4 regions of the Roseibium sp. RP-7 genome follow, and region 3 is predicted to be linked to each of the others. Evidence: predicted binding sites of a transcription regulator. Region 3 holds the regulator's gene; each other region holds the start of a gene.

What was found. The regulator PhoB, encoded in region 3, activates phosphate uptake and scavenging genes when phosphate is short. The targets are predictions, from matches to a motif close to TGTCATNNANCTGTCAT.
Region 1: a site for PhoB is predicted at 3,905-3,921, ahead of ACVDG9_RS09970 (HAD-IIA family hydrolase). Genes of this name have one in related genera too.
Region 2: a site for PhoB is predicted at 2,826-2,842, ahead of ACVDG9_RS23280 (esterase-like activity of phytase family protein). Genes of this name have one in related genera too.
Region 4: a site for PhoB is predicted at 4,345-4,361, ahead of ACVDG9_RS01615 (arsenate-mycothiol transferase ArsC). Genes of this name have one in related genera too.

The regions. Positions count from the first base shown of each region.
Region 1 covers NZ_JBRKQA010000001.1:2,184,437-2,191,875, reverse strand. Annotated here, with positions in the region: gene ACVDG9_RS09995 (ABC transporter substrate-binding protein) at 1-376, shown strand, start outside; gene ACVDG9_RS09990 (ABC transporter permease) at 480-1,409, shown strand; gene ACVDG9_RS09985 (ABC transporter permease) at 1,412-2,251, shown strand; gene ACVDG9_RS09980 (aspartate/glutamate racemase family protein) at 2,260-2,922, shown strand; gene ACVDG9_RS09975 (LysR family transcriptional regulator) at 2,938-3,831, opposite strand; gene ACVDG9_RS09970 (HAD-IIA family hydrolase) at 4,058-4,870, shown strand; gene ACVDG9_RS09965 (ABC transporter permease) at 4,864-5,790, shown strand; gene ACVDG9_RS09960 (ABC transporter permease) at 5,795-6,697, shown strand; gene ACVDG9_RS09955 (ABC transporter substrate-binding protein) at 6,761-7,439, shown strand, end outside.
Region 2 covers NZ_JBRKQA010000003.1:114,877-122,315, reverse strand. Annotated here, with positions in the region: gene ACVDG9_RS23300 (pyridoxal-phosphate dependent enzyme) at 1-427, opposite strand, end outside; gene ACVDG9_RS23295 (ArsR/SmtB family transcription factor) at 594-932, shown strand; gene ACVDG9_RS23290 (arsenate reductase ArsC) at 949-1,458, shown strand; gene ACVDG9_RS23285 (multidrug effflux MFS transporter) at 1,494-2,693, opposite strand; gene ACVDG9_RS23280 (esterase-like activity of phytase family protein) at 2,921-5,140, shown strand; gene ACVDG9_RS23275 (cytochrome b/b6 domain-containing protein) at 5,229-5,720, opposite strand; gene ACVDG9_RS23270 (antibiotic biosynthesis monooxygenase family protein) at 5,720-6,118, opposite strand; gene ACVDG9_RS23265 (MarR family winged helix-turn-helix transcriptional regulator) at 6,179-6,637, shown strand; gene ACVDG9_RS23260 (YqaA family protein) at 6,634-7,065, shown strand; gene ACVDG9_RS23255 (VOC family protein) at 7,113-7,439, opposite strand, start outside.
Region 3 covers NZ_JBRKQA010000001.1:1,168,209-1,175,647, forward strand. Annotated here, with positions in the region: gene ACVDG9_RS05330 (substrate-binding domain-containing protein) at 213-1,253, shown strand; gene pstC (phosphate ABC transporter permease subunit PstC) at 1,319-2,788, shown strand; gene pstA (phosphate ABC transporter permease PstA) at 2,788-4,140, shown strand; gene pstB (phosphate ABC transporter ATP-binding protein PstB) at 4,188-4,949, shown strand; gene phoU (phosphate signaling complex protein PhoU) at 4,981-5,676, shown strand; gene phoB (phosphate regulon transcriptional regulator PhoB) at 5,757-6,458, shown strand; gene ACVDG9_RS05360 (GcrA family cell cycle regulator) at 6,786-7,322, opposite strand.
Region 4 covers NZ_JBRKQA010000001.1:358,349-365,787, forward strand. Annotated here, with positions in the region: gene msrA (peptide-methionine (S)-S-oxide reductase MsrA) at 1-75, shown strand, start outside; gene ACVDG9_RS01595 (hypothetical protein) at 213-734, shown strand; gene recQ (DNA helicase RecQ) at 764-2,653, opposite strand; gene ACVDG9_RS01605 (lysophospholipid acyltransferase family protein) at 2,809-3,702, opposite strand; gene ACVDG9_RS01610 (MAPEG family protein) at 3,820-4,197, opposite strand; gene ACVDG9_RS01615 (arsenate-mycothiol transferase ArsC) at 4,430-4,885, shown strand; gene ACVDG9_RS01620 (protease inhibitor Inh/omp19 family protein) at 4,986-5,507, shown strand; gene ACVDG9_RS01625 (DUF7662 domain-containing protein) at 5,582-6,364, shown strand; gene ACVDG9_RS01630 (GrpB family protein) at 6,668-7,225, opposite strand; gene zapE (cell division protein ZapE) at 7,398-7,439, shown strand, end outside.

The DNA.
Region 1 (7,439 bases), 1.0 Mb from region 3:
AGGCTACCGGTCGTGGGGTGGTGGCATCGGTCTTTCCAAGAGCCTGACCGGCCTCGAACTGGAAGCAGCCTACGAATACATCAACTGGTATCTCGACGGCTGGGTCGGCGGCTTCCTGATGCGCCAGGGCTACTACTCGGCCGTGCCGGAAACCTCCAAGAACCACATGGACGAGAACGAGTGGGGTTACTGGTTCGAAGGCAAGGAAGCCACCGGCGACATCACCAACCCGTTCGGTGACGTTCTGGCGAAAGCCGGCGAAACCCGCGACGGCGGCTCGTTCTACGAGCGCATGGGTGCCGTTGCCTGCTGGAACGCTGTCATGGACGAGAACCAGTACATGGTTCGCAAGTGGAACGAGTTCATCGCCGCCTGAGGCTGAGCCGACACACTGGTGCCCGGGAAACTTTTCCCGGGCACTTCAAGACACCCGGGGCGAGCATGACACCCGCCTTCTCTACTTACCGGACCCGACCTTCATGACGGATCAGACACAGTCCATTTCCAGCGTGGCCCCGGCTGCGAAAGCTCGTGCAAAGGCTCCCTTCAGCCTCAGTCGCCTGCCCGATGCCATGACCGGCTGGCTACTGTCGCTGCCTCTGGCGCTGGTGCTGTTCTTCTTCCTGGTTCTGCCGATTGCCATGATCGTCGTGGTGAGTTTCTGGGGAGCGACGGAATTCTCGATCTACCCGGCCTTCCAGTTCGACAACTACGAATTCCTGCTGACGTCTCCAGTGACCTACCAGGTGTTCTTCAACACGGTGAAATACGCGCTGATCACCTGGGCGATCACACTGGTGATCGGATTTACCGTTGCCTATTTCCTCGCCTTTCACGTGCGCACACTGACCTGGCAGATCGTTCTGTTTCTGTTGTGCACGATCCCGTTCTGGACATCCAACATCATCCGCATGATTTCCTGGATCCCGTTCCTGGGCCGCAACGGCATCGCCAATTCCACGTTGATCTCGATGGGCGTCATTGACGAGCCGCTGGATTGGCTGCTCTTTTCCGATTTTTCGGTGATCCTGGCCTTTGTCCACCTCTACACGCTGTTCATGGTGGTCCCGATCTTCAACACCATGATGCGTATCGACCGCTCGCTGATCGAGGCAGCCTATGACAATGGTGCCACCGGTCTGCAGACACTCACCAACGTCATCATTCCGCTGACCAAACCCGGCATCATGATCGGTTCCATTTTTGTCGTCACGCTGGTGATGGGCGACTTCATTACCGTGCGCTTCATGTCCGGCAGCCAGAAGGCCAATGTCGGCAGGTTGATCTCCAACGACATCGCGCTTTTGCAATATCCCTCTGCCGCGGCAACAGCGGTCATCCTGCTGATCACGGTGCTTCTGGTGATCTCGATCCTGCTGCGCTTCGTCGACATCCGGAAGGAGCTCTGATCATGGAAAAACGTTCCCGCTCCTTTTATGCGCTTGCCGCGTTCTTTGGCCTTTTCCTGGTTTTCCTCTATGGCCCGACAGTCACCATCGCGATCCTGAGTTTTCAGGGACCGCAGGGCGGGCTGACCTTCCCGATGCGCGGCGTCTCGCTACACTGGTTCCACGACCTGTTCGAACAACAGGCGGTAGGTGATATCTGGGGCAGTTTCTCGCGCTCGCTCGTGCTTGGCCTCATGGTCATGGTGACAACGGTCGTTGTCTCCGTCATGGGCGGCCTTGCCTTCCGCAAGCGGTTTCCCGGGTCCGGTGCGATCTTCTATCTGATCATCACCTCGCTGGTGATCCCGTCGATCCTGGTTTCGCTTGGCGTCGGCCTGATCTTCTCCCAGTCCGGCCTTGCCGTGCATTGGTCGACCTCGGGCTTCGGCGCGCAGCTGACGTGGACCTTGCCCTTCGGCCTATTGATCATGTTCGCGGTTTTCAACCGTTTCGACAAATCCTACGAGGAGGCCGCACGCGACCAGGGCGCAAGCGCCTGGCAGACTGTCCGTCATGTCGTGCTGCCGATAATCGCGCCGATGCTGATCGGGGTCGCCCTGTTCGGTTTCACCCTGTCCTATGACGAGTTTGCCCGCACGCTTCTGACGGCCGGCAGCTACAACACGCTGCCGCTGGAAATCTACGGCATGACAACAAACGTCACGACGCCGGTGATCTTTGCTCTCGGCACTCTGACAACCGCCTTCTCCTTCGGCATCATCGGCCTGTTCCTGGCCATTGTCGTCATCCTGAACAAACGCAGGTCACGGCACGGCTCGGATGCCGGAAAGGGCATGGTCTAGGGCCTTACATGCGCGACATACACATCCTCGTCATCAATCCGAATTCCACGGCTTCAATGACGCAGAAGATCGCGGCGGCTGCTCGCGCCGCAGCTGGTCCCTTCAGCCGGATTACGGCCATCAATCCACTGGAGGGACCGGCAGCCATTCAGGGGCCAGCGGATGGCGAGGCTGCCCTGCCCGGCCTGTTCGATCTCTTCGAGCGCTCGCTGAAGACCGACCCAAGCATAAGCGCGGTCATCATCGCATGTTTCGACGATACCGGCCTGTGGGAACTGAAGGCGAAATCCCGCGTCCCGGTGGTTGGCATCGGCGAGGCGGCCTACCATGTTGCCTCCGTGGCGGCCGAACGGTTCTCGGTGGTTACCACCTTGTCCGTCTCCGTACCGGTGCTGGAAGAGAACCTGCAGCGCACCGGCCTTGCCGCCCGATGTGTCAGGGTGCGTGCATCGGACGTACCGGTTCTCGAACTGGAAAACCCCGAGAGCGATGCCCGGCACAAGATCGAGGCGGAAATCCAGGCCGCTCTGAGACTGGACGGCATCGGCGCAATCGCACTCGGTTGCGCCGGCATGGCGGATCTGGCCGCCGACCTGACGGCGCAATTCAAGGTACCCATCATTGATGGTGTGGCGTCCGCTGTGCGTCTTGCAGAGGCGATCACCGCCTAGGCGTCTCCGCGCCTGCTAGTGGTCCAGAATGACGTCCGCCTCCGTGCGGAAGCTTTCCACGGCGGAAAAGAAAACGTCGAACAGCATGCTGCGCTCGTCGCCGAGCGAGAAAACCACTTCCTCGTATTGGCGTTGCATGTCCGAGACCGGAACCCGGTGAACGACATCGGTTCGCCCGGTTCCGAATCGCCACATGAAACCGACCCCGAGGCCATTGACCACGGCTTCATAAACCGCGTCACGGGTGTCCAGTGTCAAAAGAGGCGAAGGCTCGAACCCGGCAGAACGAAAGGCCCTGTCGACCACCCGTTGGGTGGAGGATCCCCTTGTCCGGAAAATCAGGGGTTCGGCCATCAGCCGTTCGCAGGTCACGGCCGCCTCCCGGGAAAGCGGACTGTCGGGATGGACGATGGCAACGACATTTTGCCTTGCAAGCAAGGCACGCCGGAAACGGCCATCCGCAGGCACATCCGGCAGCACACCGATGTCGACTTCGCGGGTCAGCACTGCCCGCGTGATCCGCTCATGCGAACCTGTTTCCACCGCGATTTCGATGCCCGGATGCCGCTTGAGAAACTGCGCGATCAACGCCATGCCCGGCATCGAATTTCCCAATCCGATTTTCAAACGACCATTCAGCAAGGTGTTGTGGCGGGTCAAAAGCCGTGTTGCTGCGCGTTCGGCTTCTGCCATTCGTTCGGCGACGTCGCATAGCTCGTTGCACAGGGGGGTTGGCGACAAGACACCGTTTTTCCGGTCGAACAGGCGTACGCCGAATTCCGCTTCAAGGTCTTTCACATGACGCGCGACGGCCGGCTGCGAAATCTTCAGCGCCCGTGCCGCTGCAGCATATGAGCCTCCGGACGCGACCGCGTTCACGGCCCGAATGCGCGACAGGGAAAGTGTCATTCCAGGTTTTCTCCGATTAGCAAAGCCAAAGGTTTGATCACCTCAAACCATAGGTTCGCTCTGTTACGGCAGCGTCACAGAGTGACGACAATTTGATTGCGATTTCAGCGGGCCACGCCAACGGAGCACGGCCCTTCCTGACCAGAACAATCCGCCTGCCGTACCGGCGGATCCTAAATGCCAATCGGTGGTACCGAAAGGCAACCGGACAGATATGGACTTCGCAATGCGGGCTCGCAAAACAACAACAATTCAATGGCTTGGCGCCGCGGAGGTTGACGGTTATGCCGCAATCCTGTGCGATATGGACGGTTGCCTGATAGCCGCCGGACGAGCATTGCCGGGCGCAGAAGATTTTGTCCGGGCTGCCGGCAAAAGGGTATCGATCGTTTCGAACAACTCGGCCGACACATGCGTCACGCTATCGGCAAAACTGAACGCAATCGGCCTGCCTTTGCCGCAGGAAAGCATCTTTCTTGCAGGTGAGCTGGCTGTGCGCACGATCGCAGCGGAACGTCCGGGCGCGCGCATCCATGTAATTGCCGAACAGCCGCTTCACGCTCTTGCAACAGAGCTCGGCCTTGAGCGCGCAAACGATCGGACAGACGTCGTCCTGCTTGCCCGGGATACAAAGTTCACCCTGACCGGACTGGAAAAGGCCTTGCGACTGCTGGAGCAAGGCGCAGAGCTGGTCGTGACCAATCCGGATCTTTCCCACCCGAATGCGGACGGTCGCCCGGTGCCGGAAACCGGCTCCCTGCTTGCAGCCTTCAAGGCGTGCTGTCCGGAGATCGCGCCAAGGGTTATCGGCAAACCTCAGCCGTTCCTCATCGGCGCGGCACTCGAAGCTGCGGGCGTTCCGGCGAGCGAGGCTGTCTTTGTGGGCGACAACGCCGCGACCGACGGTGCGGCGGCAACCCTTGCCGGTCTCGATTTCATTCACCTCGTCGCAACGCCCTCGCCGCTCGCGAACGGCGCTCCGGTGGAAGACAAGTTACCGCTCGCTCACCCGTCGTCAGTGGAGGCGAGCGCATGCTGACCTACGTTCTGCGAACCCTCTTGCGGATGGCGATCACCCTGTTCCTCATCGTGACGCTCGTCTTCTTCGCCACCAGGCTTTCCGGAAATCCGGTCGACTTCGTTCTCGGCGAAGGCATCACCAAGGAAGACCGGGCCCTCCTGATCGCTTACTACGGTCTGGATTCATCCATCGGCACTCAGTACTGGCGCTATCTCAGCTCGGTGTTTTCGGGCGAGTTCGGACTGTCCTTCCTGGAAAGGCGGCCGGTTTCGGAAATCGTTCTCGAACGTGCCTGGCCATCCTTGAAACTGCTGCTGAGCGCCGTCTGCTTCACGCTGATAGTGTCCATACCGCTTGGCATTCTGGCCGCCATCTACCGCACCAGCATCATCGGCAGCGTGGTGATGGTGATCGCCTTTCTCGGATATGCCGTGCCGTCCTTCATCATCGGCATCCTGCTGGTGCTGATCTTTGCCTACACGCTCAACTGGCTTCCCGTCATCGGTGATGGGACGGCGCTGCATTTCATCATGCCGACGCTTGCCATTTCCGGCACGCTGGTTGCGGCGATCACCCGCTTCACCCGCAACGCCATGCTGGACGTGCTCAGCCAGGACTACATGCGCACAGCCCGTGCCAAGGGCCTGCCGGAGTGGATCGTCATCCTGAAGCACGGACTGCGCAACGCGTCGATCACGCTGCTTTCCGTGGTCGGACTACAGATCGCCAGCCTCGCGGCGGCGGGTAGCGTTGTCGTGGAATCGATCTTCGCATGGCCCGGTATCGGCGATCTCCTCGTCCGGTCCGCCATCCTGCGTGACTACCCCGTCCTCCAGTTCGGTGTCCTGTCCGTCGCTGTCGCGGTCATCGTGATCAACGCAGTGGTCGACATCGCCTACGCCTTCGCGGATCCGCGCATCCGCCTTGCCAAGGGATAAGCGCATGACCGAAGCAACGCACAACCTGTCTTCGCCGCGTAATACCGGCACAAGAACATACCGTCTGCCGATCTGGTCGGATGCGAACTGGATTGTCCGGATTGCGCTTCTCATCGGCCTGATCCTGGTCGTGACGGCACTTGCCGCCCCCTGGGTTGCCCCCTTCGACCCGAATGCCCAAAGTCTCATTTCCCGGCTGCGTCCGCCAATCGGGTTCGAACGCTACAAGGACGGCTTCTATTTCGGCACCGACGAACTCGGCCGGGATATCTTCTCCCGCTGCATCTACGGTCTGCGGCTGACCTTCGCACTCGCCCTTGCGGGAGCCGTTATCGGTCTACTGATCGGCGGTACATTGGGTCTGATGGCCGGCATCATCGGCGGTGTTTTCGAAGAGGTCATCATGGGCCTGGTCGACGCGCAGATCGCCATTCCCTTCACCCTGATTGCCCTTCTCATTCTGGCAGTCATGGGCTCATCCCTGGACGTGATGATCCTCGTGCTCGGTGTCTACGGGTGGGAGCAATACACGCGGATCGTGCGTGGTGAAGTGAAGAAGCTGATCCAGATGCCCTTTGTCGAAGCGGCACGTGCAGCAGGTGCTACGCCGCTCCGGATTGCGGTGAGGCACATCCTGCCCAATGTCGTCTCGCCGATCGTCGTCCAGTTCACACTGAACTTTTCCAACATCGTCATCCTGGAATCGACCCTGTCTTTCCTCGGTCTCGGCGTTCAACCGCCAACCGCAACGCTCGGATCGATGGTCGGCATCGGCCGCGACTATCTGCCGACGGCCCCCTGGATCGTTCTCGCCCCCGCGATGGTGATCCTGCTCCTCACATTCGCAGTCCAGATCCTTGGCGACTGGCTGCGCGACAAGGCGGATGTCCGTCTCAGGTCCCGCTGACCGAACCCAACCACAGAAGCCGGAACGGCCAACGCTCCACCCTAGCAGCCTTGGAGGCTCGATATGACCAAACTACTGGCAACCACCGCTCTTGCTTCGCTCATGGCGACAAGTGCCTTCGCAACAGAACTCACCGTTGGTGCAGCCAACGTGTCCAGCTACCTCGATCCGGGTCGCGATCACTCTAATGTCGGCTCACAGTTCTACTACAACGCGTTCGATACGCTGATCGCAAAGAACCACGACACCACCGACACTGAATGGCAGCCTGGCCTTGCGACAGAGTGGAAACTTGTCGAACCGACGATCATGGAACTGAAACTGCGTGAAGGCGTGAAGTTCCACAATGGTGCCGACATGACTGCCGACGATGTCGTGTTCTCGCTGAACCGGATGTATCAGGCCGACTTCCCACCCTATCAGGTGCGTGCCCGGGACCGTCTTGAAAACTTCGAGAAGGCCGAGAAGGTCGACGATCTCACCGTGCGCATCCATGCAAAGCGCCCGGAGCCTCTTTGGGAAACACTGCTGAACCTGCAGCAGGTCATGATCATTCCGGAAGCTTACACCAAGAGCCTTGCAGGCGACCCGGACAAGCTTGAGCATGACGACTTTGAAGCCTTTTCCCTGAAGCCGGTCGGCACAGGCCCATACAAGGTTGCCGAATTCGTGCCGGGCGAAACAGTGGTCTGGGAACGTTTTGACGACTTCTGGGGCGAAAAGGCACCGCTCGACAAGGTCA
Region 2 (7,439 bases), on a different contig from region 3:
CGCTTGGAACAGTATCGGCAACGAAGACGACAGCCTTGGCACCAAACAGCGGAGCGCCTGCGGCAAGGGACATGCCGTGGTTCCCGGCACTCGCACAGACAAAGGTCATGCCGTTGAGTGCGGAGGAATGAAAGGGGGCAAGCCCGTCCCGGACGCGCTGGTCAGCCAGTTTGGCGATCGCATAGGCAGCGCCAAGTGCCTTGAAGCTGCCAAGGCCCATGCGCTGCCGTTCGTCCTTGAGGGCAAGGTTCTCGATAGCAAGATCGGCCGCGAGGTCGTTCGCCATAAGCAGCGGGGTTTCATCCGCACGCGGGCATTTCCGAAAAAGGTTCTCTGCTCCGGCGACGTCCTGCGACACGGATCCATCCGCAAGCCCGCATTGCTCGGGAAGGCCTTTGCCGAGGAAAGGATTTTTCAGTGTTTTCATCATCTGCCCCGCGCGGTTTCCCAGGCAGGTCAGCAGCTCTGAAGGCCGGTTGCAAGCGACTTGCTGAAAATGACGGTTACGAACCAGACCGGGCCGTGTCCGAGATGTTGCGCCCGATCGGGAAAAAAGACTTGCCTGTTGCTGATGAATCGAAATATCATGAATTATGGATATAAAAGATGCGCTGAGCGCTTTTGGGGCGCTCAGCCAGAAAACCAGACTGGAAGTCTTCCGGCTGCTAATCCGGGCTGGTGAGGCAGGAATGACTGCAGGCGAGATCGGTGAGGCGCTGGACGTTCGGCAGAACACCATGTCGGCGAACCTTGCTGTTCTGCTTCAGTCCGGGCTGGTCCGCAATGAACGCGAGGGGCGGTCGATCCGGTACTTCGCGGACCTTGACGGCATACGTGAGTTGCTGACGTTTCTGATGGCCGATTGCTGTGGTGGTCATCCGGAACTTTGTGCGCAGGTCATCGAGACGATTGCCTGCGGAGAGACCTGTTGAGGTCAAGGGGGATCAAATGTCCGGCGATGTCTACAACGTGCTTTTCCTGTGCACTGGCAATTCCGCCCGGTCGATCATGGCGGAGGCGATCCTGAACCGGGACGGGCAGGGCCGCTTCAGGGCGTTTTCTGCCGGGTCACAACCGGCTGGCGCCGTGCGTCCGGAAGCACTTGCCTTGCTCAGCAAGCTCAATTTCAAGACGGATGGGCTGCGCTCGAAGGACTGGGCCGAGTTCGCTGTGCCGGATGCCCCGGTCATGGATTTCGTCTTTACCGTTTGCGACAATGCGGCCAAGGAAACCTGCCCTGTCTGGCCCGGGCAGCCGATGTCCGCTCATTGGGGGCTGCCAGACCCCGCAGCGGTTGCAGGAAGCGACAGCGAACGGGCGGTCGCATTCAACGATGCCTTCCGGATGCTCAGCAACCGGATCTCGGTTTTCGTGAGCCTGCCGATGTCTTCGCTCGACCGTCTGTCCCTGCAGAAGAAACTCGATCAGATCGGGCAGTCCGCCGAAGAGCACGTGTAACGCTTCTCCGGCGGACTGGTTTCAAGGTTGTCGCGTCAGGCGACTGCCTGGCCCTCACGCGACGTGCGCAGGGTCAGCAGTGCGATGACCAGGGCGATGAGCGCACAGGCGGCAACCGCGCCAACCAATGGCAAAGCTGTCCGGTCGAAGAACGGGCTGCAGACGAGGATCATCACGCCACCGGCAACCATCTGGAAGGTGCCCCCGAGGGAGGATGCCATGCCGGCATGTTCGCCATGTTCTTCCAGCGCCATGACCATCACCGGAGCAATGACCTGTCCGAGGCAGGTGTTGCCGATGAAGAAGAGCGCCATCAGAACCGGCAGGTCGTCGATGCCGCTCCACACAAGAATGACCAGCAGAACGTTGGCTGCCGCAAATCCGCTGACGGCCCTCAATGCAACTCTGCCCATGCCGAAGCGCTCACCAAGCGAGGCGGCAAACTGGGAAGACGCAAAGAAGCCGATCGCGTTCAGCGCGAAAACAAGGCTGAAGGCTGTCGGCGTCAACTGGTACTGGGTCATGTAGACCAGCGGCGCTGCGGCGATGAAGACGAAGAAACTCGCCAGCGAGAAGCCACCGATCAGCGTCAGACCCATGAACCTGCTGTCACGCATCAGGTAGATGGCGCTGCGCAGCATTGCCGTCGGGTCGATCTTGCCCCGGCGCTCGGCCGGTAGCGTTTCGGGCAGCAGGAAGGCCATTTGCAGCATGGCGAGAAGGGAAATCACGCCCAGGGCCACAAAGATCAGGCGCCAACTGCCGAACTGGATGATCAGGCTGCCGGCGAGCGGTGCCAGCATCGGCGAAACGCTGAAGACCAGCATCACCAGAGCCATCAGCCTGGTCGCCTTTGGTCCGGTGTGGAGGTCGCGGACCACGGCCCGCACGATGACCATCGGCGCGCCGGCACCAAGCGCCTGCACGAAACGGCCGAATGTCAGGGCTGAAACGTCGACCGCAGTCGCGCACATGACCGATCCGATGAGGAAGACGATCAGGCCCAGGAAGGCGGGCAGCTTGCGTCCAAACCGGTCTGCCAGCGGACCGTAGATCAACTGGGCTAACCCGAAAGCGATGAAATAGACCGTGAAGGTCATATGAACCGCAGCGTCGTCCGTCTGCAATGCCTGCACGATTTCCGGCATGGCGGGCAGATAGAGGTCGATGGCAAATGGACCGACAGCAGCGAGAAGCCCCAGCACAATGGCGGAGCGGACAAAACCGATCTGCATTGGAAAATCCGATGAAAAATGCGCCGGAGGCACAAATGCGGGAAAGTCTGGAAGATGGAGGTGGCGGAGATCACCGCCCGGCCTTGATATGATGTAAGTGCTCGAAATGCAAATTCAAGGCTTGCTGGGTGTTGTCATGAAAGCTTCATGCAACTGTCACCGATATTGTAATCAGGGCCACTAGCTTGCGCGCACCATCAACCCGATATTTTGTGGGAGCGAGTGCAATGGCGGACCTTCGTGGGCGCTTTTTAAAAGGTGTCAGCCTTTCAGTCCTGTTCGGCCTTGGCGCCGTGTCGGCAGCACAGGCAGAGTATTTCGAGCGTATCAACACATTCCCGGTCTACAAGACCCTGCCGGAAGGCGTGGATCAGGCCACCGAAACCGTTGCCGAAATCATCTACGCCACGAAGGACGGCCGCACGCTCGTCTTCACCGACAGCCCGGGCGAAGCCATTGTTTTCGTCAATGCGGCCAACCCGCTGAACCTGCAGCCGATGGGCCGCACCGCGCTTGGTGGTGAGCCGACTTCGGTCGCCGTCGGCGAAACATTCGCCTATGCCGGCGTCAACACGTCCGAAGACTACGTCAATGCGTCCGGCCATCTGGCCGTGATCGCTCTCGACGGTCTTGGTATCACCGCGAAGTGCGATGCCAAGGGTCAGCCGGACAGCGTTGCCATCTCTCCGGACGGCAAGTTCGTTGCGATCGCCATCGAGAACGAGCGCGACGAAGATCTGAACGACGGCGTGATCCCGCAGATGCCGGCCGGCCATCTCGCGATCTTCGATCTGGACGAAACCGGCACGCCGACCAACTGTGACGCGGTCCGCATTGTCGACCTGACGGGTCTTGCAGAAGTCGCACCGACCGATCCGGAGCCGGAGTTCGTTTCGATCAACTCCCAGAACCAGGTTGTCGTCACGCTGCAGGAAAACAACCATATCGCCGTGGTCGATCTGGCCTCCGGTGAAGTTGTCAGCCATTTTTCCGCCGGTACGGCTTCGGCTGAAAACATTCCGGTGTCCAAGGCGCGCATGAGCGATGCCTCCGGTTCAACCGAAAACGTCAAGCGTGAGCCGGATGCGGTTGCCTGGATCGACGACGAGCGTTTCGTGACCGCCAACGAAGGCGACTACGAAGGCGGTTCGCGCGGTTTCACCATCTGGAACACCAAGGGCGAGGTCCTGTTCGACAGCGGCAACCAGATGGAACACCTTGGCATGGCCAACGGCCACTATCCGGCCAAGCGCGCGTCCAAGAAGGGCACCGAGCCGGAAGGTGTGACGGTTGGTGAATTCGGCGGTGAAAAGCTGATCTTCGTCAATTCCGAACGCGGCAACTTCGTTGCTGTCTACAAGGACACCGGCGCCGAGCCGGAATTCGTCCAGTTCCTGCCGACACACGTCGGTCCGGAAGGCTCACTTGCGATCCCGAGCCGTGACCTGTTTGTGGTTGCCAACGAGGTCGACAGTGCGGAAGACAACGTTCGCGCGCAGGTCTCCCTCTACAAGTTTGGTGCGGACGCTCCGTCCTACCCGATGGTCGTGTCCGAAACCGACCCGGAAAAAGGCGCGCCGATCGGCTGGGGCGCACTGTCCGCACTGGCTGCAGACCCGGAAGACGGCAACAAGCTCTACGCCGTTAGCGACAGCTTCTATGACGACGCCCGCATCTACACGCTGGACATCTCTTCCAAGCCGGCAAAAATCGTTGCCTATGCAACCGTTCAAGGTGGCAATCAGGCAAAACTGGACCTGGAAGGCATCTCTGTTTCCAAGGATGGCGGCTTCTGGCTGGCTTCCGAAGGCAATCCGGACAAGGAACTGCAGCACCTGCTGCTGAAAGTCGGTACCGACGGTCAGGTTCAGGAAGAAATCACGCTTCCGGAAGAGCTGAACGCCCAGTCCGCACGTTTCTCCTTTGAAGGCGTTGCCGAGTTCGAAATGGACGGCAAGACGCTGGTGGCCGTCGCCGTTCAGCGTGAATGGAAAGACGACCCGAAGGGCATGGTGAAGCTGGCTATCTACAATCCGGCCGACAAGTCCTGGGGCTTCGTTCACTATCCGCTCGACAAGCCGAAGAGCGCAGCCGGCGGCTGGGTCGGCCTGTCGGAAATCGTCTCCATGGGCGACGGCAAGTTCGCCATTCTGGAGCGCGACAACAAGGGTGGTGAAGACGCAGCCATCAAGCAGATCACCACGACCTCCCTGGAGGGGGTGACCCCGGCTGCCTACGGATCTGAGCTCCCGGTGGTCCAGAAGCGTTACGCCATGGATATCCTGCCGGCTCTGGCTGAAGGCAAGGGCTGGGTTCTCGACAAGCCGGAAGGCCTGACGATCACGGCCGATGGTCGTCTGATCCTGGTCACCGACAATGATGGTGTCGACGATGCACCGGGTGAAACCCGACTGATCGACCTCGGCCCGGCAAGCCGCCTGAACTAAGGCACTTCAGACAAAGGTCCTCCCAAGACCTGAGCGAAGGTCCGGCCGCTTTATGCAGCCGGGCCTTTCCTTTTCTGCATTGCCATTCTTATGCCGTGAAACTTCGTCTTTGCCAGTGCCACAGGGCGGCAAGACCGTGCAGTCCGATGAGTGCTGCAAGCAAAAGCGCCGCGGCATGGTGCAGGCCTGCCGGTGGCAATCCGGCGAAAGCCGCAAGTCCCGGCAATGTGCCATTCGCAATCTTTTCAAGGCTACCGGATATGGCGATCATGCCGATACCGCTGACCAGGAGCAGCAGCGGTATGAGGCGCAAGGCGGCGTGGACGCCCTTGCCGATAGCTTGCTGCAACCCGGAATGAACGGCGAACACCGGCTGAGGGCCCCCCTTTGCCAGCCAAAAGATTGTGCGGACAAGAGCGAGCAGGCCCGCAGACAAGCCAAGTCTCAGATGGGTTTTCAGAAGGTTTGGCGAAAACGGTTCGTTGTTCGTCAGGGCATAGCCGGTAGCCAGGGCGCTGATGGTAAGAGCGGCAATCGTCCAGTGCAGCAGCCTGTTTCCGGTTACGGGCAAGGCCGCCATCACTCATCCTCCCGAATGACGGTGTAGAGCGCGGCATGAAAGCTGATGCCCTTGAATTCCGCGACGATGCCGCTTTTGCCGAGCTTCTGAATGGCGGCCTGATACGCATCTGGACTTTCCCAAAGCGCGATGTTGACCAGCTGGAACTTCGCCTGCGGAGACAGGGACTGGTGCAGGCGCGTGGTGATGTAGCCAGGCTGCTCTTTCAGGAAGTCGCGCGCCTGTTCCCAGCTGCGAACTGCGTCGGCAAGACGGTCTTCGGGAACTTCGAAGGAATTGATCAGCGTTACCGGGGTGTTGGTGTTGATTTCACTCGCCATGGCGGAGACTCCCAGGTTGGCGGTCAGGAAGGAAAGTGCTGCCAGATGAATGGCACGACGTGTCCAGAGTGATGTCATTTCGAACTCCTAATTATATAGCAAGCTATGTTTATTTATATAGGGTGCTATCTATCGTATATGCAAGGGATGACCTTCGAAAAAGATTCCTCCGCCGGGTATCTGGCAAACCACATGGCACGGCTGTTTGCCGCCGGTCTCCATCGCCGTATCCGGCCGCTAGGCCTTTCGCCGGGCCAATTTCCGGCACTGGTCGCCCTTTGGGCAAAGGAAGGACGCACGCAAAAGGAACTCGTGCAGTTGCTTGATATCGAACAGGCAACGCTGGCAAACACCCTGGCCCGGATGGAACGGGACGGCTTGATCACCCGTCGGGCGAGTGAAGAAGACGGCCGGGTTCAGGAAATATTCCTGACCGACAAGGCCAAGGTTTTGGAAAAGGAAGCCATCGCGTCTGCGATTGCCCAGAACGGAGAGGCGCTGGAGGGGTTTTCGGAACAGGAAAAGGCACAGTTCCTGGATTTCATGCACAGAGCCATTTCAGCCATGCAGAAAGCCCAGACCGGCAGTTCCCGATGAGTGCCAGCTTGATGGGCCTGTTCGGCATCTCCTTTCTGGCTGCCACCCTGCTGCCCGCCCAATCCGAACTTGGCCTTTCCGGCCTGATTGCGCTTGGAACGGAACCCGTCGTTCTGCTGGTTGCGGCGGCAAGCCTTGGCAACACGCTCGGATCAATGGTCAACTGGGGTCTCGGCAGGGCAGCAACCGCCTGGTCGACCGCTTCCTGGTTTCCGGTCAAGCCTGACAAGCTCGCCAAGGCAACGGGCTGGTATCACCGCTATGGACGATGGAGCCTGCTGCTCAGCTGGGCGCCGATTATCGGCGATCCCCTGACATTGGCGGCAGGTGTGCTCAAGGAACCCTTCTGGAGCTTCACCCTGCTGGTCGCAATTGCAAAGACAGCACGCTATGTCGCTGTCGCGTTGATCACGTTGCAGGTTATCTGAGGCTGCGGGCCAGCCGGGGAATGCGAAACCTTCGCTGCGCGGGACGCTTAACCCTCAAAACGCTCGATCAGATCCCACTTGTTGCCGAAGGGGTCCTGGAAGACGGCTACTTTGCCATAAGCCTCATGGCGCGGTGTCTCCAGAAAGGTGACGCCGGCCGTGAGCATCGCCTGATGATCGCGATCGAAGTTGTCGGTGTGCAGGAACAGGAACACACGGCCGCCGGTCTGGTTGCCGATGGCGGCGTGCTGATCGTCACCGTCGGCTTGCGCCAGCAGGAGGCGTGTCTCGGAGCTGCCCTTGGGCGCAACCAGTACCCAGCGTTTGCCGCCGCCAAGGTGGGTGTCTTCGACCAGGTCAAAGCCAAGCTTGCC
Region 3 (7,439 bases):
TGCACCTCGAGACGGGTTTTTGTGACCCTTTGCGACATAAAACCGTCAAGGAACAGGTTTTCTTGAGTAATTTCAGCATCTTAAATTGTCACAAAACTGAAAAGGAACTGTCATAGAACTCTCATCCGTGGAGCCTAGGTTCCCCGCATCGCTCGTGCACATCCAAGCGCGGTGATCATCTAGAAACCTTGACATTCAAAGGGAGTGGTCAAGTGAAATTTACGACCCTCGTTAGCGCAACTGCTCTTGCCGTTGCTTCCACTGCATTCGTTGGTTCGGCTCAGGCTCGCGACCAGGTGCAGATTGCTGGTTCCTCCACGGTTCTTCCTTATGCTTCCATCGTTGCTGAAGCATTCGGCGAAAACACCGATTTCCCGACACCGGTCGTTGAATCCGGTGGCTCCTCTGCTGGTCTGAAGAAGTTCTGCACCGGCGTTGGCGAAAACACCATCGATATCGCAAACGCTTCCCGCGCTATCCGCGAGAAGGAAATCAAGGCTTGTGCCGAAGCTGGCGTGAAAGACATCATCGAAGTTCGCATCGGCTACGATGGCATCGTGTTCGCTTCCCAGAAAGACGGCCCGGCTTTCAACGAATTCACCCAGGTTCAGTGGTTCAACGCTCTGTCCCCGAAAGTCCTGAAGGACGGTCAGATCGTCGACAACCCGTACACCAAGTGGTCCGAAGTTGACGCTTCCCTGCCGGACGCGGAAATCGCTGCTTTCATCCCGGGCACCAAGCACGGCACCCGTGAAGTGTTCGAAGAAAAAGTTCTGGCTGTTGGCTGTGAAGAATCCGGCGCTCTGAAAGCCATGATCGACGGCGGCATGTCCGAAGACGACGCTGAAGACGCCTGCATCGCAGTCCGCACGGACGGCAAGTCGGTCGACATCGACGGCGACTACACCGAGACCCTGGCTCGCATCGACTCCAACCCGAACGGCGTTGGCGTTTTCGGCCTGGCGTTCTACGAGAACAACACCGACAAACTCAAAGTGGCAACGATGGCCGGTATCGCTCCGTCCACCGAAACCATCGCCAAGGGTGAGTACCCGGTTTCCCGTCCGCTGTTCTTCTACATCAAGAAGGCACACATCGGCGTTATCCCGGGCCTGAAAGAATACGCTCAGTTCTTCGTTTCTGACGAAATCGCCGGCCCGGACGGCCCGCTGGCCCAGTATGGCCTGGTTTCCGATCCGGAGCTTGCAGCTACGCAGGCTTCCATCGAAGCCGAAGAAACGATGGGCAACTAAGCACATCTTTCCGGAAGGGCGGCTTCGGCCGCCCTTTCTTTCTTCTTTGCCGGTTGGGTCGCCCTATGTCACTTCCATATATTCTTATTGCGCTGCTGGTTCTGGCTGTCGCCGGATACATAGTCGGCCGCGGAAAAGCCTTAAGTTCTGCCGGAGGGGATGTGCGTGAGCTCCATTCCCTGCCTGGTTATTACGGCTGGAACGTCGTTGTTTCGATACTGGTTCCTGCCCTCCTGCTGCTCATTGCGTGGCTGATCTTCCAGCCCATCATTCTTGACAGTCAGGTTTCCTCCAAGATTTCCGAAGAGACCATTGCCGCAAGTTCGCTCGACCTCGTCATGAGCGACGTCGTACGTGTTGCCGAGGGTCTCGACCTTGCCGTTTCTCAAGGCGCCATGTCTGCCGACATGGCGTCTTCCATCCGTACCGATCTGACCGACGTGCGCAGCCGTCTCGGCGAGATAGGTGTCGCGCTCGGTTCCGAAGTGACCGCCGAAACATTGCGGGCCGCGCAGACATACCGCAGCATCTCGGGTACAGGCCTGCTGTTGCGGACAATCGGCGTTCTGGCGGTCGGCCTGATCGGTTTCGCTGTCGGTGTTTTGCGCACCAACAAGGATTTCCGTGCCCGCAACGTCGTGGAAACGGCCGTCCGCTATATCCTGATTGCAGCAGCCTCGATCGCCATCCTGACGACTGTCGGCATCGTGCTGTCGCTGATCTTCAACACGGTCGAGTTCTTCCGGCTCTATCCGGCTGCTGATTTCTTCTTCGGCCTGACCTGGGCGCCGAGCTTCGGCGGTGGATCGGAGCTGGGGATCGTGCCGCTGATCTGGGCGACCATGTATATCTCCCTGATCGCACTTGCCGTTGCCGTACCGATCGGTCTGTTCGCTGCCATCTACCTGTCTGAGTATGCAACGCCGCACGTACGCGCCGTCGCCAAGCCGCTGCTCGAGATCCTGGCCGGTATTCCAACCATCGTTTACGGTCTCTTCGCGCTGCTGACAGTCGGCCCGCTTCTGATGAACGTCTTCGGCTCCGGCGGTGCGCTTGGCGTAAGCTGGATGTCCGGTGCTTCCTCGGTGTTCACCGCGGGCGCTGTCATGGGCATCATGCTGATCCCTTTCGTCAGCTCGCTTTCCGACGACATCATCAACGCTGTGCCGCAGGCCATGCGTGACGGATCGCTCGGACTTGGTGCCACCCATTCGGAAACCGTGAAGCAGGTCATTCTGCCGGCGGCCCTGCCGGGGATCGTCGGGGCCATCCTGCTGGCGGCCTCTCGCGCCATCGGTGAAACCATGATCGTTGTGCTGGGGGCCGGCGCAGCTGCCCGCCTCAGCATGAACCCGCTCGAAGCGATGACCACCGTGACCGCGAAGATCGTCAGCCAGCTCACTGGTGACGCCGACTTTGCCTCCCCGGAAGCCCTTGTCGCCTTCGCACTCGGCATGACCCTGTTCGTCGTGACCCTGGGGCTCAACATCGTCGCGCTCTACATCGTGCGCAAATATCGGGAGCAGTACGACTAATGACCGACACGACCCTTACGCCACCGTCGGGCAAGACCAGTGCTCCGACCCCGCACAAGACCACGTCGATCCTCGAACTCGATCCGCTGACCAGAAAGCGCAACGCCGCTGAAGCGCGCTTCAAGCTCTACGGCATCATTGCCATCGGCATCGGCCTGTTCTTCCTCGTCGCGCTGTTGTGGGCAATCCTGTCCAACGGCCTTGGCGCCTTCAGCCAGACGTTCCTGAAGGTGGATGTCCCGCTCAATCAGGAGCAGATTGCCGAAGCGGAAAAGTCGGTGGTCAAGACCTCCAAGTATCGGGCCATCATTGACGACGCCTTTGCCAAGGAACTTGCCGGTCTCAACATCACCACCGACATGTCGGCAAAGGACCTGCAGAAGCTGTTCTCCTCAGGGGCTGCCGCAACGGTTCGTGACTATGCACTTGCCAACCCGGACAAGATCGGCACGACGGTAACCTTCGAGCTGATCGCCTCATCCCGTGTCGACGGCTACCTGAAGGGCCGCGTCAAGCGCGAGGATCTTGCCGAAGACAAGAACCTGGATGCCGCACACCTGGATCTGGCTGACCAGATGCAGTCCGCCGGCATTCTGGAGAAACGCTTCAACTGGGCCTTCATCACCGGAACCGATGCTTCCGACAGCCGTCCGGAGCAGGCCGGCATCGGGGCGTCCATGATCGGGTCGCTGTTCATGATGCTGGTGGTGCTGTTCCTGTCGCTGCCGATCGGCGTGGCCGCTTCCATCTACCTGGAAGAGTTCGCTCCGCAGAACAAGTTCACCGATCTGATCGAGGTGAATATCTCCAACCTGGCCGCCGTTCCGTCGATCGTGTTCGGTATTCTCGGTCTGGCGGTGTTCATCCAGTTCATGCATCTGCCGCAATCCGCACCACTGGTCGGTGGTCTGGTGCTGACGCTGATGACACTGCCCACGATCATCATCTCCACCCGCGCCTCCTTGAAGGCCGTTCCGCCGAGCATCCGCGATGCGGCCCTTGGTATTGGCGCCTCCAAGATGCAGTCGATCTTCCACCATGTCCTGCCGCTGGCAATGCCTGGAATTCTGACCGGCACGATCATCGGTCTGGCACAGGCGCTTGGGGAAACCGCTCCGCTGCTGCTGATCGGGATGGTCGGTTTCATCGCCTCCAATTTCCCGGACGGTGTGGCTGCCGGTTTCTTCTCTCCGAACTCGGCCATGCCGGCCCAGATCTACGAGTGGGCGAAACGCGCCGACCCGGCTTTCTATGAACGCGCTTGGGGCGGGATCATCGTGCTGCTGGTCTTCCTCATGACCATGAACATTATCGCTATCATCCTGCGCCGCAGGTTTGAACGCCGCTGGTAAGGATTGCTCCGATGAACGAGATGCCGAATTTTGAACAGGCGAAAACCATGACCGACAGCAAAATTTCCGCGAACAAGGTGCAGGTCTATTATGGCGATACCCACGCCATCAAGGACGTGGACATCGAGATCCAGCCGCGGTCCGTGACTGCCTTCATCGGTCCCTCCGGATGTGGCAAGTCGACGTTCCTGCGGACGATCAACCGCATGAACGACACCATCGACATCTGCCGTGTGGAAGGGTCGATCAAGATCGACGGTGAGGACATCTACGATCCCAAGGTCGATCCCGTACAGCTGCGCGCCAAGGTCGGCATGGTTTTCCAGAAGCCGAACCCGTTTCCCAAATCGATCTACGACAACATTGCGTACGGTCCGCGGATCCATGGTCTGGCCCGCAACAAGTCCGAGCTTGATGAAATCGTTGCCTCCAGCCTGCAGAAGGCCGGGCTTTGGGAAGAAGTCAAGAACCGTCTGGACGAGCCGGGCACCGGCATGTCGGGCGGTCAGCAACAGCGTCTGTGCATTGCCCGTGCGATTGCCGTCAGCCCGGAAGTGATCCTGATGGACGAACCGTGCTCGGCGCTCGACCCCATCGCTACCGCGAAGGTGGAAGAGCTGATCGACGAACTGCGGGAAAACTTCACCATCGTGATCGTGACCCACTCGATGCAGCAGGCTGCCCGTGTGTCTCAGCGTACCGCGTTCTTTCACCTGGGTGTTTTGGTGGAGGAAGGTCTGACGGAGGACATCTTTACCAATCCGAAGGACAAGCGTACGCAGGACTATATTACGGGCCGCTTCGGCTAAGCATTTTTTAGGTTTCTGAAGGGGACACAGGATGTCTGAACATACAGTCTCGGCTTACGATGACGAACTGACGGCCATGGCCGGCAAGGTTGCCGAAATGGGTGGTATTGCCGAAAAGGCTTTCGCCGATGCGGTGTCCGCTCTGGTGTCGCAGGATCTGGAGCTTGCCAAGGCGACGATCAAGGGCGATGTCCGTCTGGACAGCCTTTACAACGAACTTGAAGTGAAGCTGATCGAGCTGATCGTCCGCCGCCAGCCGATGGGGCAGGACCTGCGTGAAATCACCGCCGCAACGCGCATTGCCAATGACCTGGAGCGTGTTGGCGATCTTGCCAAGAACGTTGCCAAGCGCGTCATCGCCATCGACAGCGACTTGCAGTCCAAGAAGCTCGCGATCGGTGTGGAGCACATGACGGAACTCGCTCTTTCGCAGCTCAAGCAGGTGCTGGATGCCTACGCCCGCAAGGATGCGGAAGCCGCCCGCCGGGTTCAGGAAGCCGACGCCGAAGTCGACGCGATCTACACGTCGATCTTTCGCGAACTCCTGACCTACATGATGGAAGACCCGCGGGTCATTACCCAGTGCGTCCATCTCTTGTTCTGCGCAAAGAACATCGAGCGCATCGGCGATCACGCGACGAACATCGCCGAGAACGTCTACTACATGGTCACGGGCGAGCGTTTGCCGGAAGACCGGGCAAAGGTCGACGAAACAGGCGCGGTCTGACCCGCCGATAATCGTCGGATTTGCAGAAGATCTTAACGGCCGGCGCTTCGGCGCCGGTTGCGGTAATTGGAGCGAGATGTATGCCGAAGGTGCTCATCGTTGAAGACGAAGAACCGCTCAGCCTTCTATTGAGATACAATTTGGAAGCGGAAGGGTACTCGGTCGAGTCCTGTGTCCGGGGTGACGAGGCGGAAATCCGCCTGCGGGAAAGCCTGCCGGATCTGTTGCTGCTCGACTGGATGCTGCCGGGCCTGTCCGGAATTGAACTGTGCCGCCGCCTGCGGGCGCGCGAGGATACCGAACGCCTGCCGGTCATCATGCTGACGGCACGCGGTGAGGAAGCAGAGCGCATCCGCGGCCTGTCGACCGGTGCCGACGACTACGTGGTCAAGCCCTTCTCGGTACCGGAATTGATGGCCCGCGTGCGCGCCATCCTGCGCCGGGCAAGCCCGGAAGTGGTGTCCAGCATGTTGCGGTCCGGCGATATCGAACTGGATCGCGAAACGCACCGCGTTCGCCGCAACACCAAGGAAATACACCTGGGGCCGACGGAATTCCGCCTGCTGGAATTCCTGATGACATCGCCTGGCCGTGTCTTCTCCCGCGAACAACTGCTGGATGGGGTCTGGGGTCACGATGTCTACGTGGACGAACGCACTGTCGATGTTCACGTCGGTCGCTTGCGCAAGGCTCTGAACAAGGGCAAGGCAAAGGATCCTATCCGTACCGTCCGTGGTGCCGGATACGCCTTCAATGACCAGTTCACCTCTGCCACTGCCTGAGGGCAACTTGCAGAATGGAATTAAGGAGCCCGCTTTCAAGCGGGCTTTTTGTTTCTCAACGGTTATGTGCCTTTCGCGGAGCAAGGTTCTCTTCTGCGACCACCCCATCAGTTGTGTCGGTGTCGGGGCTGATCCTTCGGTCCCTGTCGTGGCGGAGCGGTCAAACAAGGTATGTTTTGATGGAACGGAAACGGCATGGAGCGGTGCCGAGAACAAGCCGTGGGAGGTCACTGTTCGGGGTCGGGCATCTGGTCAATGGAAGGCCCAAACAAAAAAAAGCCCGCCAAATCGGCGGGCTTTCTCATGAATTGGTTAGGTGCGAGGCTATCAGCCTGCCTGAGCCATCGTCTTGCGATCGCGGCGGCGGTCGGCGACCGGCTGATACGCGATCTTGCAGTGATGAGCGCAGTAGGGGACGCCGGCATCGGACTGGCGGCCGCAGAAGTAGAAGTCGTCGGTCGCCGGGTCGCCAATCGGCCATTTGCAGGTCCGCTCGGTCAGCGTCAGGATGGTAGCCCGCTGCGAGATCGGAACGAGCTCTGCAATCGGCTCTACGCGCGGCTTGGCGGCCACCACTGGTGCAGGCGAGATGTCTGCTTTCAGGGCCGTCGCGCCGATCGACTGCGGATGTGAAGTCGTCGGTTTCTTCGGCGCTGCACCCGTTGCAGGAGCTGCGGTGCGCGGCCGGCGCGGCTTGGCGCTTGAAGAGGTGGACTTGGCGCGGCCGGACAGGCCAAGGCGGTGCACCTTGCCGATCACGGCGTTACGGGTAACACCACCCAGTTCGCCTGCGATCTGGCTTGCGCTCAAGCCGTCGCCCCAAAGCTTTTTGAGAAGCTCAACTCGTTCGTTTGTCCAACTCATTGCCGCACCCTTTAGTTTGACCGTCCTGCGGCCATTAACCCCGTGTTAAGCATGCGCAAGCACGCTTAATGCTGGCAGATCTAGTGCCTCTTGGTGATTTGCCTCACGAGATCTCGT
Region 4 (7,439 bases), 810 kb from region 3:
TGCGGCAGGGATGCACAGGTCAAGGCTGTGTGGGGCAGCGAAGCCTTCAAGGGGCTGCCCAAGGCAGGATCATAACATTCGAAAATGGGCCGTTTCCGCGGGGAACGGCCCAAAAGAACAGCATTTTCGTCGAATTTTCAGGCATCAATTTGCCGTAGGGTAAGGTGTACACTACATACTTTCAGTGGGCTTACGTCTGAAAGGACGCTAACATGCTGAGCTTGTTTGGAAGTCGCGTTACAGCAGAGCCGGAATTTATTTCTGAATTGAGAGCCGTCGAGACGGAAGACCGCCTTCGAAGATCCACCGCCGCCATGCTGGAAGCAGCAGGGTTGGAGATCTGTGACACCAACACACCGACCGAATTTGCGGCAGCTGCCACCGTGTCGATCATGAAGCTCGTGCTGAAAGTGGTCGAGCGGGACTTTGACGAACTGTGCTTCGAAAACCGATTTGTCACCGGCCTGTTCGGGTTCCTGATTGCCCATAACCTGACGCGGCGCACCAATGCTGATCTTGGTGTCGTGTTGGGTATTGCGGGTCTGGACCTCTTCTCGCATGAGGAAATCGAACAGATCTACAAGCTCGGCTCGTCCTACAGGCGTCTGCGCCAGCACCGGAACATGCATCTGGCGCTCAGGGACATCATCGACAGTTTCCTGTCGCATCCTGATGAAGAAACCTTGTCGGACCTTGCCGGAGTGTATCAGCTCTGCCTGCAGCAGGACGGTTGACCGGATTTCATCGGCAACCATCGTGGCGGTCATACGCCGGCTTCAAATGCCTCGACCAGCTCGAGGAACGCCTCACCGTATTTTTCAAGTTTGGACTGCCCGACACCGGAAACGGCCAGCAGCGCATCTTCGGTCACCGGGCGCGCAGCGGAAATCCCGGCCAGCGTCGCGTCCGTGAACACCACATAGGGCGGTACGCCCTGATCGCGGGCAATCTGGGTCCGCAGCCTGCGCAAGCGTTCAAACAGCAGCCTGTCTTCATGGTCCAGTTCATCGGCGATGGAGGCCGTACGTGAAGAACTCGTCCGTTTCAGGCCAGCCGCGCTCCGGTCCTTGCGCAAGGCGAGCTTCTCGTCACCGCGCAGGACGCTTCGCGCCTTTTCCGTCAGAACCAGAGCACCGAACTGGGCATGGTCGACATCGACGTAGCCTGCGGCGACAAGCTGACGGGCAATCGATTGCCAGGTCTTCTGCGGCACGTCCTGGCCAATTCCGAAAACCGACAGCGTGTCATGGCCGAAGCGGGTGCTTTTCTCGTTGGTCTTGCCCAGAAGCACATCTATGACATGCGCCGTGCCGAAACGTTGACCAGTACGATAGATCGCCGACATCAGCTTTTGGGCAGCTTCCGTGCCGTCCCAGGTCTCCACCGGGGACAGGCAGGTGTCGCAGTTGCCACAGGGTTTGGGGTAGGTCTCGCCGAAATGGGCCAGCAGGGCCTGACGACGGCAACCGGCCGTTTCACAAATGCCGAGAAGCGCGTTCAGCTTGGCATTTTCCGCGCGCTTGACCTCCTCGGGCGCATCGCCCTCGGCAATCATGCGCCGGCGCTGCACCAGATCGGCCATGCCGTAAGCCATGAAGGCTTCGGATGGAGCGCCGTCGCGGCCTGCGCGGCCGGTTTCCTGGTAATAGGCCTCGACCGAAGAGGGCAGATCCAGATGCGCGACATAGCGCACATCCGGCTTGTCGATACCCATGCCGAAGGCAACCGTTGCCACCAGGCACAGCCCTTCTTCCAGCAGAAACGCATCCTGGTTGGCTGAGCGCTGTTCCGCGGGCAATCCGGCGTGATAGGGCAGGGCCCTGATGCCCTTAGAGGTCAGCCATTCGGCGATATCCTCGACCTTTGCCCGCGACAGGCAATAGACGATGCCGCTCTCGCCGGAGTGCTTCTTCAGGAAATCCAGCAGCTGCTGGCGCTGGTTGGTGCGCTCGACAATCTCGTAGCGGATGTTTGGCCGGTCGAAGCTGGTGGAAAAGACGGCGGCGTCTTCCAGCTGCAGGCGGGCCAGAATGTCTTTTTGGGTGTGCGGGTCGGCAGTCGCGGTCAACGCCACACGCGGCACGCCCGGATAGCGGTCGCGCAGACAGGACAGCGACATGTACTCCGGACGGAAGTCATGTCCCCACTGGCTGACGCAATGCGCTTCATCGATGGCAAAAAGGGCAATCTGCAGCGTGTCCAGGAACTTGCGGAAGCTCTCGGTGCCCAGCCGCTCCGGTGTCACGTAGAGCAGGTCGATTTCACCGCGGCGCAGGGCACTGCGAATGCCGTCCTGTTCTTCAGGTGACAGCGTGGAATTGAGGGCCGCGGCCTGAACGCCAGCAGCGCGAAGCGCACCGACCTGGTCTTTCATCAGTGCGATCAGCGGCGAGACGACAATGCCGACCCCACGCCGGCACAGTGCCGGGATCTGGTAACAGAGCGACTTGCCTGCGCCGGTGGGAAACAGAACGACAGCGTCGTTGCCGTCCACAAGCGTTTCGATCACCGCCTGCTGTTTGCCCCTGAAGCTGCTGTAGCCGAAAACCTTCTGCAGAACCGCAAGCGGCTTCGGCTCCGGACGCACGGTCGGAGCAACGGCATGCTGCACTGGAATGACTTCCTCCGCGGCAACAGCGGGCGAAACGGGCATGGGTGAGACGGGTCCTTTGATTCTCCCGCACAATGTCTTATTCGCGGAAGAAGGGCAATGAAGGCGGAACCGCGCCTGTGGATGACGTACAGGCCCTGGTCAGAGCATCAAAAAATCAGATGCTTAGGAGACGCGTGGAGGCGGTGTGTTGGCACCTAGAACTCGGCGTCCGGATCCGTCGCCAGCGTTTCGGCGCAGTGAATGCGCATCTGTTCGGTCAGATCGCCAAGGTCGCCTTCAAGTTTTTCCGGCCGGATCGGCTTGCCGAAATGCACGTTGAACTTGGCATGTTCCTTGTTGAGCAATTCGTTGAAGACCGTCATGTCGCGCAATTCGGTCGACACTCTCGCAAGGAAATAGAACAGGCCGGAATTGCGCCCGCCCATGTGCATGGGAATGATCGGGGCCTTGTTCTTGCGTGCCAGCGCCAGGGCTGACGTCATCCAGGGCCGTTCTGTCAGCTTGCCGTCGTGCCAATAGGCCAGGCGCCCGGAGGGAAACAGCACCACAACCCGCTCCTTGGCAAAGGCGGAGGAGGCGAGCTTGATCGTTTCCTTGGATTTTTCGCGGGTCTTGAAGTCAGCACGCCATTCGACCGGAATGATCATGTCGGCAAGGCGCGGGTTGATGCGGATGGCATCGCGGTTGGCAAAGATCGCAAGATCGTTCCGGCGGGACTTGATCGCATCATAAAGGACGATGCCGTCGGCAATGCCGGTCGGGTGGTTGGACACCAGAACGACGGGGCCTTCCTGCGGAACCCGTTCAAGGCCAAGCGTGGTGACGTCAAGCGACAGCAATCCGCTCAAATGGGCAAAAACCTCCAGCGCTTCCATCTGCGCAATGGTGTCGGCCATTTCGACGGCGGACTTGTAGCGAAGGATCTTGTGAGCGAAGGGTCTGATGAAGGGCCACCACGGGCTGGCCATCACCAGCTTGCCCCGTTCGGCAATCAGAAGGTCGACGATATGCTGCTCAGAAATCTGCCTCTGTGCCGCGGCCTGACGGCGCGTCGGCAAGGTGTCTGTCGTCTGGTCGGTCGTCCGCACAATGCACCTCTGCCCACGAGATTACTGCCTCACTCCGATGCATCGTTAACGAAATCAGCCTCTTGGTGCAAATGATCGTTGTACGAATTTCAGGATCGGAATCCGCCCATCGGCGGCTCAGCTCCATAGGGAACTGGTGAAAATTGCCAGCGATGTCAAGAAGGAGGCTGCCCAGGCAAGCGAGCGCGGCGAGGCGCGGTCGGCCCAGTAGCAGCCGATATAAATGATCCTCAGTAACACGAAAAGCACGGCGAGCCTGTCGATCCAGTGCGGGTCGCCGCCCTGGTTGAGGCCAACGAAAACGGCAACCGCAAACAGGGGAAATGCCTCGAAGCCATTCGCCTGTGCCCCCTGTGCGCGGGCGCGGAAACCGTCTCGCCAATAGTCCGGGTCACGTGGGCGGGCGTTGTCGAAGGACTTGTCCAGTTTTGCCGGAAAGACGGAAAGCAGCGGCAGGATGGCGGCGGCAAGGACACACCAGAAGGCGACGGGCATGTGGGCTCCTCAGGAACGTGTTGCAGGTCTTGCGCGAATACCCGGAATGAGGCTGCAGCGGGGCACCGGGCTGCACGCGAGCGTTTGTGCGCATATCTATCAGGCTCGTGGAAGATATCCTCATGATTTTCGATGTTGCCCCGGGTTTGTCATAAAGTCTTCCCGTCCCGGCGCTAGGGGGAGGCCGCCCATGACGTGATTGGCATGGGCTGCAGCCGCGAAGGAATGCCCCTTGTCGAAAACAACCGTTCTGTTCGTCTGTCCGGACAACAGCCTGCTGTCGCCCCTGGCCGAAGCCTATCTGAATTTTCGGGCAGGTGGTCTGATGCGGGCGTTCTCCGCAGGTGTGGCTCCTTCCCAGGAACTGAGCCGGCATGTGCGCCGGATACTGTCAGCACGGGGAATTGATGCCAAAGGGCTTGCGCCCAAGCCGATCGACATTTTCCTGATGCCGCATGCTGAAATTCCCGACAGGGTCGTCTATCTCGCTGACCAGGTGCCGGTAGCCCTGCCGCCGCAGTGGAAGACCACGACATCGAGTCATTGGTGGAACATTGCCGCAAAACCGCCTTTTCCGGATGGTTTTGGTGCCTGCGCCACTTATTTCGAGAAGATTGCGGAGGCGATCGACAGGCTTGTGGAGCCGCCAAAAACAGCAGGCAAAGTCGTCTCGAACCGGGTTGCCTGAGCGATCAGAAAACGGTCGATTCTCAGGATTTTGGATTTTCGACAAATTGTGGGCTAAGAGTTGCTCCCATATTGGGACGAAGGTGAGGGATTGATTCGTCATGATGCGCGCGGGAAAGTTTGTTTTGATCGTCGGCCTGGTGGTCCTGGCAGCTGGTTGCCAGAGATTGTCCGGAGGCCGGAATTATGCCGAACCGCTGCCGGCGACCCCGACTACACCCGTAGGCTCGGGACAGCTTGCACCGCTTGATCCCAACGCGCCGGCCGGCGGTCTCAACGATCCGTCGGCTCAGCCGACCGACCTGGCCAGCAACCCGGTTGCAGCGCCTGCCGATGCCAAGGAAGTTGGCCGGACAGACCTTCTGGGTGGCTGGAAAATCACCTCCGCTGGCGACAACTGCATGGCCTTCATGACGCTGACAACATGGTCCGGCGGCTACCGTGCAAATACCAGAGGTTGTGCTTCGCCTGTACTGTCCGGGATCTCTGCATGGGATCTGAGTGGCAATCAGGTGGTTCTGAAGGACGGCACCGGCCTGATCGTTGCACAGCTTTACTCCAGCGCTTCCGGCCAGTTCAACGGTCAGACCTCTACCGGATCGCCGATCTCGCTGTACCGTTAAGGCCCCTCCGTATTTATGCTGGACAGCTCGCGCTATAGGTGTATATTTGCATAGCTACCGGAAAGGCTGTGCAAATGTCAAAATATGAACCACTGCGGGAACACTTGGCACGACTGGAAGATGTTGTCTGGGCGGCCAAGCTGAACGAAGTCGAAGATATCATAGGCTCGTCGCTGCCCAAGAGCGCCCGGGAACACCGGACATGGTGGGCAAATTCCGGCGGCAGTCTCGTTCACCAGAACGCCTGGCTTGATGCCGGCTGGCGGGTAGAGCGAACCGATCTCATGCGCGATGTCATCGTCTTCCGCCGGTTGCGCATCGGCGGAACCGTGGCCGGGGTGTCCGCCCGTATGGATCGGACCGCCAAGAATCCGCAAAAAACTGCAGAAAAGCGGCTCACCAAGGAAATGGCGGCCCTTCGTCAGCCTGCAACCGTAACGTTGCGCTCCGAATGGACCACGCTTGGCGATGTCCAGCGCACACCCTGTTCCAATTCCATCATTCCGCAGGAAGGCGGCGTTGTGCGCTTTGCGGCCATGGAAGGCGACGAAGTCGTCACTGCCATCGTCGCAACCTTGTCGGTTCACAAGGCCTATCGCAGCCTGCGCATGGCGATGAAGGGTCTGGACGACGATACCGGCAGCCGTGTCGGTACGGAGCTGTTCAAGAAGGCCGGTTTCGATGCCGCCGCACCAATCGAATGCGATGTGGTCAAGTCCGGCAATGCCTGGCTGCTGACCGACGGTCGTGGCCGCAAGGCCAATCTGGACGACCAGTCCGAGTGTTATCTGGTTGCCCAGCTGCTCTATCTTCAGGAAGTCCAGAACGGTCGCAAGACGGCCCTTTACCTGCGCTAAGTGTTGTCTGAGTGCTTTTTGCGCTCAGCCGGGCACAGGCATGATGGCCGGGTCCAGTCAGGCCGAGCCGTTTGGGCGTTCATGATTGCGTTCCTCCCGCACAGGACCCCTCCCTGTGCCCTGCGCCCGTAACCCTCCCACCGGTTGCGGGCGCTGTTTGTTCAGAGGGCGTGCTGCCTTCCTGTTTCGAGTTCCTCAAGGCTTGGCCTGTGTTTTTCTGCCCATTATCAGTGAATTGCGAACCAGGCTGCTGGGTGCGGTGTTCCGTCAATGGGGGCAGTGATGGCGGGGCCGGAAGGAGCGTCATCGCTGGATCAGTCGCATACCTTCCCCTGAGAGCACGCCTTCGATGAAGGATGTCTTGCCGGAATTGTATGTTTCCCAGTCGGGGTTCGAACCGGCCTTGAGGGCAAGGTCCCGTTTCAACACGGCATAGCGCCCGGCAAGGCTGGCATCGCCGCGCAAGGCGTCGCGAAACTGGCGCCGCTGATCAGGTGAGGGGCAATCGGATGCACACAGACACAGCCGATGCGCGATAATCAGCTCGTGATTTTCCCTCTCGTTCGACCGGGGGGCTGGTCCGGCTGGCCGGGTCATTTGCACTTCGTCTTCCCGGAAGCGGGCGCCGAGATCATGGTAGCCATACAGCAGAAGGTCGTTGCTGAGTGCAGCCGGTGAAAATCCGGGAGCCAGCGTTACATCGATATGAAGTTTGGGTTTGGCAATCAGCCCAGGGACGGCCGTGGACCCGACATGGTCCAGGCGCAGGGTCCTTGCTCCCAGGAGATGTCCGAGGTCGTCGACCAGCAGGTCAGCCTGGCGAAACCAGTCCGGATTATGTGGGAGCAACGGAATGGACATGAGGTCTGAAATCCTTAAATTTCAAACGGTTGAAAAACAAATACGTAAGAATGTGTGATCGTATGCAACCATATCATGACTTGCATCTGCGACGTTTTGACCTTATTCCGCCGTGCAAATAGATACGTCCAAGACCCCATGAATTCTCATGGAGGGAGCAGCACCCTTGAAGATGGAACTGCCGGTCAACCGCGCCCTGAGCGCCCGCTACGAC